3 regions of the Agrobacterium sp. 22-226-1 genome follow, and region 1 is predicted to be linked to each of the others. Evidence: predicted binding sites of a transcription regulator. Region 1 holds the regulator's gene; each other region holds the start of a gene.
What was found. The regulator LexA, encoded in region 1, represses DNA repair genes until DNA is damaged. The targets are predictions, from matches to a motif close to TGTTCNNNNTGTGTTCNG.

Region 1 (3,275 bases):
CGGTTCCGGTCGGTTATGCGCTGATCATCTCTGCGGGCGTCGCCGTGCTGTGGAACGGTTATGTGCCGCTCTCGATCGTGGCGCAGCAGGTTTACGACCAGACGCAGTCTTTCCCGATGCTGGCGCTGCCGTTCTTCATGCTTGCGGGCACGCTGATGCTCGGCGGCAAACTTGGAACCCAGCTTCTGGAGCTGGCCTCCAAGGCCATGCAGCGCTGGCGCGGCGGCCCGCTTTCCACCACCGTCATTTCCTCGGTCGTGTTCGGCGGCGTTTCCGGCTCGGCGGTCGCCAATGCGAGCGCACTCGGCTCGGTGCTCATTCCATGGCAAAAGCGCCAGGGCTACCCCGCTCCCCTCTGTGCGGCCAACAATGCCACCTCGGCCGTCATCGATGTGCTCATTCCGCCGTCGATCCCGATGATCCTCTATTCGCTGGTCAGCGGCGTCAGCATCGCCAATCTGTTCATCGCCGGCATTCTGCCGGGCCTGCTCATGGCGGTCGGTTTCATCTTCGTCTGCTGGGCCATTGCCGTGCGGCGGGGCTATGCGGTGCGTGACGAAAGCATCCGCAAGCGCGATCTGGCGCTACTTGCATTCCGCAGCCTGCCGGCGATCCTCCTGCCGATCCTGATCATCCTCGGCCTGCGCTTCGGCTTTGCAACGCCGACCGAAGTGGCCGTTCTTTCCGTCGTCTATTCGCTCGTGCTCAGCATCTTCTTTTATCGCGATCTGACGTGGAAGCGTTTCTGCGACAATTTCGTCGAGGCAGGCTCTGCAACCGGCGTCGTCATGCTGGTCATCATGGGCAGTGCGGCGGTGGGCTGGGTGCTCACCTTCGATCAGGCGCCCCAGCATTTCGCCACCTGGGTGGCGGAGAATATCTCCAACCCGATCCTGATCATTCTGATGATGAACGTCCTGATGCTGATCATCGGCATGCCGCTCGATCTGCCGCCGTCGATCCTGCTGCTCGGACCGATCTTCGTGCCGCTTGCGGATATGATCGGGCTCGACCGGGTGCAGCTCGGCATGATGATGGTGATCAATCTCGGTATCGGGCTCTATACGCCACCGATCGGCACCACGCTCTTCATCTCGTCCTCCATAGCCAGAGCGCCGCTCGGCGCGACGACGAGGGAATTGTGGCCGTTCTTCACCATGGCGATGCTGCTTCTCATCGCAGTCAGCTTCATTCCTGCGCTCACGATCTACTGACGTTCGGCCCGTAGCAAATCGGCAGCCAGAAACCACCGGTCGGTCTCCACGGTCGGTGGTTTTAGTATTCAAGACGTGCCGCCTACGTCGTTAAATCTGCTTTGTTCATGGTTTCGACGATCAAATCACGATCTGCGATGCACCCTTCACGAAATTTTAGGGGATTGCGGAACACATATGGAACATATAGTGTTCGTTCTGTATTTGTTTCGCGACTTCAACGACGATTCTCAAGGGTGTTTTCCTCATGCTCACGCGCAAACAGCAGGAATTGCTTCTCTTCATTCATGAAAGAATGAAAGAGTCCGGCGTGCCGCCCTCCTTCGATGAAATGAAGGACGCTCTCGATCTTGCATCCAAATCCGGCATCCACCGGCTGATCACCGCACTCGAGGAGCGCGGCTTTATTCGCCGGCTACCTAACAGGGCGCGGGCGCTGGAAGTGATCAAATTGCCTGAGGCCTATGCTCCGGGTGCAAGGCCGCAGCGCGGCTTCTCGCCGAGCGTCATCGAAGGCAGCCTCGGCAAGCCAAAGACGCCGGAGCCGGCCCCTGCCCCCAAGGCGCCGGCCAATGATCTCGGTGGCGCCGTCACCGTGCCGGTCATGGGCCGTATCGCCGCCGGTGTGCCGATTTCCGCCATCCAGAACAACACCCATGATGTGGCCGTGCCGGTCGACATGCTCGGCTCGGGCGAACATTACGCTCTTGAGGTCAAGGGCGACTCGATGATCGAAGCCGGCATTTTTGATGGCGATACCGTCATCATCCGCAACGGCAACACGGCCAATCCTGGCGATATCGTCGTAGCACTGGTGGATGATGAAGAAGCGACCCTGAAGCGTTTCCGTCGCAAGGGAGCCTCCATCGCACTGGAAGCCGCCAACCCCGCCTATGAGACCCGTATTTTCGGGCCGGATCGGGTGAAAATCCAGGGCAAGCTGGTTGGGCTGATCCGGCGCTACCATTAATTGGCAGCCCGCTTTTTTCGCTAAGGGCGTCATCGAGACGATGGCGCTCCCTTTGAGGCATCTTGGCTTGTTCTCTGGAACAGAGCGGCTCTGCGGAAGTAAAGAGAGGGGGTTTTTCGCCCTCATCTCCGGGCGGTGACGTAGATATGCCTCCTTCTCCCTGCCCTCACCTTGCCATTCATCAACGCGGCTTATGGGAGCCATGGATTATTTGCAATATTCCAAGGGCCATCCGCCGGTATAGAAATGCGCGTCATATCGGGGAAACACGTCATGTATGATCTTTATATCGCCAACAAGAACTATTCCTCATGGTCGCTGCGGCCGTGGGTGTTGATGCGCACGCTCGGCATCGCCTTCGATGAAAAACTCGTTCCCTTCGGCGAAGGCGTTTCCTTCTCCACCTTCTCGCCGACCGGCAAGGTGCCCTGCCTTGTCGATGAGGGCGTGACAATTTGGGAAACGCTGTCGATCGCCGAATATCTGGCGGAAAGACATCAGGGCGTCTGGGCGAGCGACAAGCAGGCAAGGGCCTGGTCACGGTCGGCGGCGAGCGAAATGCATGCGGGCTTTTCCTCGCTGCGCAATCTCTACCCCATGTCGGTCGGCATTCGCGTAAAACCGAAGGGTGGCGATACCGGGCTTGCGGCCGATATAAAGCGCATCGATACGCTGTGGAGCGAAGGACTCGCGAAATTCGGCGGGCCCTTTCTTGCCGGCCAGAAATTCACGGCGGTCGATGCCTTCTTCTGCCCGGTGGCATTTCGTTTCCAGACTTATGGCGCGGAACTTTCCCCCGCAGCGAAAGCCTATTGCGACCGGCTGCTCGCCCTTCCCGCCATGCGCGAATGGTACGAGGCCGGGCTGAAGGAAGTCTGGCGCGATGTGGCGCATGAAGAGGAAATTAGCGGGATCGGCGAATTGACCGCGGATCTGCGCATCAAGGCCTGACGACCCATGCTGGCGGCGCTCTATTGCGATGCCGCCAGCAACCGCATGACGGCATCGGGCACGTCGCGATCGAACCGGCCGCTTTTCCAGTCGTAATAGCGATGTTCGCTCCAGGGCCTGTCCATGCCGGCGATTGCGGC
Region 2 (3,275 bases), on a different contig from region 1:
TCCGTGTTGCGGCCGCCCTTGCCGGCCGGTCCCTTGCCGCCAACGCCCCTGTTCAGCGTGACCGTGGTTTCGCCGCCGGAAAGCAGCACGGCCGGGCCTTTCACCGGCAGGCCCTTGCGGCTGGCGGAAAGCGCGATGCCAGCCATGACAGCGCCGACATCTTTTGACTCGCCTTCCAGCGAATCTCCGAGGATGAGCGGCGTAAGCCCGAGTTTCACCGCCTCATCCGCTGCCGCCTGCAGGGCGAGCGAGGGGGCGGCGATCAGCCGGATATCTTCCTCGATATCGCCCGCCTTCGGGGTTTCCTCGCCTTTTTCCAGTACCTTGCGCACGTTTTCGGGAAGATCGAGCGCATAACGGGAGACGATTTCCCGCACGGTTTCGATGTCGCTTGGATCGGCAACCGTCGGGCCGGAGGCGATTTCGGAGGGGTCGTCTCCCGGCACATCGGAAATCAGCAGCGAAACGACCCTGGCCGGTTTGGCAGCCAGCGCCAGCCGTCCGCCCTTGATGCGGGAGAGGTGCTTGCGCACGGCGTTCATTTCCGAGATCGTCGCGCCGCTGGCCAAAAGGGCACGGTTGACGGCCATCTTGTCGGCAAGCGTCATGCCTTCGGCAGGTGCCACCATCAGCGCCGAACCGCCGCCGGAAATCAGTGCGATGACCATGTCGTCGGCGGTCAGGCCTTCAACGGCGGCGAGAATGCGTTTTGCCGCTTCCGCGCTCCTGTCGTCCGGCACCGGATGCGACGCTTCGATGATCTCGATGCGCATAGTCGGGACGGCATGGCCATAACGCGTCACCACCACACCGGAAAGATCGACATGCGGCCATGCCGCTTCGAGCGCGGCAGCCATGGCGGCCGAAGCCTTGCCGGCGCCCACCACCACGCAGCGGCCTTTGGGCGGGGAGGGAAGGTGGTGTTGCAGCACCTTTGCCGGATCGGCGCTTGCGACGGCCGCCATGAAAATCCGGTTGAGGGCGTCTTTTGCGCTGTGATCGTTCCATGCGCTCATCGGTTCATGCTCCGATCCAGAGGAAGCCGAGCGCGAACAATGCCGGCAATGCCTGAATGAACAGGATCTTCATATTGGCGGTGATGGCGCCGAAAATACCGCCCACCAGAACGCAGGTCAGGAAGAAAATCTTGAAGCTCAGCCCTTCATCGCCCTGCATCAGTCCATAGATCAGCCCCGCTGCGAGAAAACCGTTATACAGTCCCTGATTGGCGGCCAGTACTTTCGTCTGCCGGGCAAAATCCGCCGAAAGACCGAAGGCCTTGCGGCCGGCTGGTTTTTCCCACAGCAGCATTTCCAGAATGACGATGTAAATATGGATGGCCGCAACCACGGCAATCAGAATGCTGGCGATCATCGGCGGTTTCCTCCAAACCATGATGTCCGTTGCCGGCGGCTGTCAGGGTAAAACATGTGGCGAGCGGACAATTCCGTTTTAACGGCAGGGCAGAGGGCCGCAAGGCCAGAATCCTCTCTTCCCGTGCAAACTGTTGAAGACCGGCAGCCTATTGCTTGACTCTTTGTTGAAATAGGAACAAAACAGGAACAATAAAGATGAATAACCGGAATTGAAACCTGTCATGCCATGCAAAAGCGCGCGGACCAGTTGCTCGTTGTCGAAGAGCTGCGTGAAAGGCTGGAAAGGATCGGTAACGGCCCTGAGCGGCTGCACGAGACCCTGCCTTTCGGCGTGGATGCCATCGACCATCACCTGCCGGGAGGCGGGCTAAAGCTCGGTTGCCTGCATGAGCTGAGCGGCGGCGGCAATGGCGCTGCCGATGGGGCAGCGGCAGCGCTGTTTGCTGCCGGTGTGGCGGCACGGCTTTCCGGCAAGGTTTTATGGTGTGTCACCCGGCGGGATCTGTTCATGCCGGGTCTGACACAGGCCGGCCTGTCGCAAAACCGGCTCATCATCGTTGAATGCCGCGATGAGAAAGGCGTGCTCGACTGTTTCGAGGAGGGACTGCGCTGCAATGGTTTCGGCGCGGTGATGGGTGAAGTGGCGAAACTGCCGATGACCGCCTCGCGGCGGCTGCAGCTGGCGGCGGAAACCTCTGGGGTTACCGGCATCGCCATCCGCCGCTTCCGGCGTCAAGCCGATGCGGCGCTGTTCGGAGAGCCGACGGCGGCGGTGACCCGCTGGCGCATTTCCGTGCGGCCTTCATCCCCCCTGCCGGTGTCGGGGGTAGGCAGGCCGCGCTGGTTTCTCGAACTTTTGCGATGTCGCGGCGGCGAAAGTGCCGAATTTGAAGTGGAAGCCTGTGATGCAAAGGGTCGTCTCGCTCTACCTGCCGACATGGCCGACGGATCGTTTCCGGCGTCTTTCGGGCAAGAACGCGCCGCCGGCTGAAAAGCCGCTGGTCATGATTGGTCGTCAGGGCAGCCGCCGGCTGGTGCTGGCGCTCGACAGGGCGGCAAAGGCGGCGGGCATCCGCCCCGGCACACCGGTCAGCAAGGCGCAGGCGCTGGTGCCGGGTCTTCTCGTTGAAGATCTGGATGCGGCTGGTGATGCCCGCGCCCTGCAGCAGCTGGCCTTTCATTTCCTGCGCATCTATGCCCCCATCGTCGCCGCTGATTCACCGGACGGGCTGGTGCTGGACACGGCGGGTGCGGATCATCTGCATGGTAATGAGACGCTGATGCTGAGCGGCATGGTCAACCGCCTGCATGCCGCAGGCTTTGCCGCCCGCGCCGCCATTGCCGATAGCTGGGGTGCGGCCCATGCGCTGGCGCGTTTTGGCCGGGAGGCGATCAGCATCGTGCCGCCGGGCGGGCAGCGTGAGGCGATCAGCGGCTTGCCGCTTGCTGCGCTCAGGCTGGACGAGCGTATCGTTTCCGGGCTGAAGGTGCTCGGTTTCCGCAGCATCGGCGAGCTTGCCGAAGCCCCGCGCGCGCCGCTGACCCTGCGTTTCGGCCCCGAACTCGTCCGCCGTCTTTCGCGGGCGCTCGGCGAGATCGGCGAACCCATCGAACCGGTGCGTGTGGCTGAACTGGTGGAGGTACGGCGCGCCTTTCCCGAGCCCATCGCGGCGGCGGAAACGATTGCCCGTTATAGCCAAAAGCTGGTTGCCGAACTTTGCATCGCGCTGGAAAAGCGCGGCCTCGGCGCGCGCCGGGTCGATCTGGTGCTGCACCGGGTGGATAGCGGCCTGCAGGCCATACGGGCCGGCACGTCCAGACCGGTGCGCGATGTCAAACAGCTTGTTCGGCTTTTGACCGACCGCATCGACACCATCGATCCCGGCTTCGGCATCGAGA
Region 3 (3,275 bases), on a different contig from region 1:
GGTGCGCTCTCCGCCCGCTCTACGTCATCCTCGGCCTTGTGCCGAGGATCTGCGAACGCATTCAACACGTTGTCCGTTGCAGATGCTCGGGACAGGCCCGAGCATGACGAAAGACCGTGGCCGAGGAAGCAATTATACCTCCCGCCACCCATCCAGATAGTTCACACTCTCCACCCCGGTAAACTTCGCCAGCCTCACCAGTTCCGCGTCGAGCTTCTCCAGCCGACCGGCCGAAGCACGCACGCCCGGCTCCAGCCACAGGCGGCGCACATCCAGCGTGCCGCGCTTGCGATCCGCCTTCATGTCGATGCGGCCGATCAGCCTGTCACCCTCCAGAAGCGGGAAGACATAATAGCCATATTGCCGTTTCGGCTCGGGCACGAAGACCTCGATGCGGTAATAGAAGCCGAATAGCCGCTCCGTGCGGTTTCGGTCGCGCAGCAGCGGGTCGAAGGGGCTGAGGACACGGACGCGGGCGGAAGGTTCCGGCACGTCGGTCAGGTCGGCGGTGAAATCGGCAAAGGCGAAAGACGGACGGGCATTGTCCCCGTCGCTGGAGAGAAGCGAGACCTCGCAGAGTTCATCGCGATGGCTTTTAACCCAGTCCCTCGCCTCCTGCGGGGTGACGAGATCGAAAAAGGCGGCGATTTCGCCGTGGGTGGCGAAACCCAGCCGCTTCAGCGCTTCGCGGCAGGCCCAGTCGACAAATTCGGTGTGTTCTACCTCGGTTTCGTGATGCTCGCCGGGAATGACCCGTTCGGCCAGGTCATAGACCTTCTGGAAATTGACGCGGCCGGCAATCGCGAGCTTGCCGGTGTGCCAGAGATATTCAAGTGCGGTCTTGGAGGGATGCCAGTTCCACCAGCCGCCGGACTGGTGCCCCTCCTCCTTCAGCTCCCGCGCCAGAACCGGACCGGTGGCGGCAATCCGCTCCAGCGTTTCGCCGAAAGCCGCATCGAAACCCTCGCCGTGCCATTTGCGCCACCGCTCCTGAATAATCGGCTCGCGACGGCGGAAACGGTGTTTCCAATAGGGATAAAATTCCGTCGGCAGGATGGAGGCATCATGCGTCCAGTGCTCGAAAAGCGCCCGGTCCTTTTCCAAAAGCGTGGTCAGATGGCCGCGCCTATAGGTCTGGTTGCGGGAGAAAATAATCTGGTGGTGGGCGCGCTCCACCGTGCCGATGCTGTCCACCTGCACGAAACCGATATCGGTGATGAGCTGCAGCAGGTCGCCCTTGGAAAGCGCCTTGCCGGGCGGAGAGGAAAGCCCCTGCCGCGCCAGAAAAATCCGCCTTGCCGCTTCGTTCGAAACCTTGATCGCCATGCGCAGAAGGTAGAACGGCTTTTTCGCGATTGCAATGTTCTTTTTTTGTTCCTTGTTTCACTTCTGTTGATGACGGGGTATAGAACCGGAAAACGAGCGCGAGGATGTGAGCTTGGAAATCCGTTTTAACGCCGCCGGTGTTGCTTTCGAGGGCCGGCAGGCCCTGCAGCCGCTGTCTGTGACATTGACGGAACGGCGTATCGGCGTGATCGGCCTCAATGGTTCCGGCAAGACCACCTTTGCCCGGCTGATCAACGGGCTGAACAAACCGAGCGAAGGCAAGGTTTCGGTAAACGGCCTCGACACCGTAAACGAGGCCAAGGCGGTCTTGCAGGCGGTCGGCTTCATCTTCCAGAATCCGCAGAACCAGATCATCCTGCCGATCGTGCGCGACGATGTCGCCTTCGGGCTGAAACGGCTCGGTCTCGGCAAGACGGAAACCGAAGCCCGGGTGAAAGCCGTTCTTGCCCGGCTTGGCATTTCCCATCTTGAAGAGAGACGCGCGCATGAGCTTTCCGGCGGGGAGCTGCAGCTTGCCGCGCTGGCCGCGCTTCTGGTCACCGAACCGCACATCCTCATTCTCGATGAACCGACCAACCAGCTCGATCTCAAAAACCGCGCGATCGTGGAAAAGACCATGGCGGCGATTTCGCAGGCGCTTGTTGTCATCACCCACGATCTGCCGCTGGTTGCGGGTTTCGACCGGGTGCTGGTTTTCCATGAAGGCGCCCTGGTGGCCGACGCCGCACCCGAAGAAGCGGTAGCGCGCTATCTGGAGGTGGCATCGCGATGAAATCGCTGCATGTGGAAGGCACTGGCTGGCTCTACCGCGTCTCACCGCGCCTCAAGCTCCTAACGCTGATGATCTTCAGCATTGCGCTGTTTCTCACCCGCGACCTGATTTTGCTGGGATGCGCGGTGATTTTGGCTACCGCCATTTTGCGCGAGACGCGGCTGCCCTTCAAGGACATATGCCTGCGGCTGCGGCCGGTGATGCTGACCATCTTCCTCGTCGCCGCCTTCAGCTATCTCCTGCTTCCGGCCCATGATGCCAGCGTCAATCTTTTGCGGCTGACGGCGCTGGCGCTGCTTGCAACCGCCGTCACCATCACCGTCAGCATCTCGCAATTCATGGACGAAATTGCGCTTGCCGCCGCCCCGCTTGAAAGGCTGGGGCTGGTGAAGGCCGCCGATATCGGGCTTTCGGTCGGGCTCGTCGTGCGTTTCGTGCCTGAAATCGTCAACCGTTACCATGCGGTGCGCGATGCGCACCGGGCGCGCGGCCTGCCCGTGCGGATGGCCACCATCATCGTGCCGCTCGTCATTATGACGTTGAAGGATGCCGATGCCATTGCCGACGCCATTGACGCGCGCGGTTTCAGAGGCCAAAGCTGACGGCCAGATAACCATCCGGAGTTTCCGAGCCATGACGACCCGCGACCTTGTGCTGATTTCGCTGTTTTCCGCCATCATCATCGCACTCGGGCTTCTGCCGCCGATCACGCTCGGTTTCATTCCCGTGCCGATCACCGCGCAGTCGCTCGGCGTCATGCTGGCCGGTGTCGTGCTGGGCGCGAAACGCGGCACGCTCGCGGTGCTGCTGACAATCCTGATTGCCGCCATCGGCCTGCCGGTCCTCTCGGGCGGACGCGGCGGCCTGTCCATCTTCACGACGCCGACCACCGGCTTCCTGATCGGCTGGATCGCGGCGGTTTTCGTCACCGGCACGCTCTCGGAAAAACTCGTCAATCGCGGCCAGTCCGCTCTCACACAGGGCATCGGTTTCTTCGTCGCCAGCCTGATCGGCGGCGTGGTCGTGCTTTATGCTTTCGGCATCACCTATCTGGCGCTGGTCGTCGGGCTTGGTTTCGAGAAGGCCTTCATGGGTTCGCTCGCCTTCATTCCGGGCGATGCGCTGAAGGCCGTGCTTGCCGCACTGGCAGGCCGCG

Region 2: the regulator LexA is predicted to act here: its motif matches at 1,548-1,565, upstream of ACQZ5K_RS04485 (ImuA family protein).
Region 3: the regulator LexA is predicted to act here: its motif matches at 1,362-1,379, upstream of ACQZ5K_RS22230 (energy-coupling factor ABC transporter ATP-binding protein).

What each region holds. Positions count from the first base shown of each region.
Region 1 is NZ_JBNWCP010000003.1:146,239-149,513, reverse strand. It holds gene ACQZ5K_RS06460 (TRAP transporter large permease subunit) at 1-1,214, shown strand, start outside; gene lexA (transcriptional repressor LexA) at 1,462-2,184, shown strand; gene ACQZ5K_RS06450 (glutathione S-transferase family protein) at 2,458-3,135, shown strand; gene ACQZ5K_RS06445 (ComEC/Rec2 family competence protein) at 3,156-3,275, opposite strand, start outside.
Region 2 is NZ_JBNWCP010000002.1:328,935-332,209, reverse strand. It holds gene ACQZ5K_RS04495 (glycerate kinase type-2 family protein) at 1-1,016, opposite strand, end outside; gene ACQZ5K_RS04490 (DUF1304 domain-containing protein) at 1,021-1,374, opposite strand; gene ACQZ5K_RS04485 (ImuA family protein) at 1,603-2,367, shown strand; gene ACQZ5K_RS04480 (Y-family DNA polymerase) at 2,282-3,275, shown strand, end outside.
Region 3 is NZ_JBNWCP010000016.1:47,087-50,361, forward strand. It holds gene ACQZ5K_RS22225 (winged helix-turn-helix domain-containing protein) at 133-1,326, opposite strand; gene ACQZ5K_RS22230 (energy-coupling factor ABC transporter ATP-binding protein) at 1,439-2,119, shown strand; gene ACQZ5K_RS22235 (CbiQ family ECF transporter T component) at 2,116-2,721, shown strand; gene ACQZ5K_RS22240 (biotin transporter BioY) at 2,753-3,275, shown strand, end outside.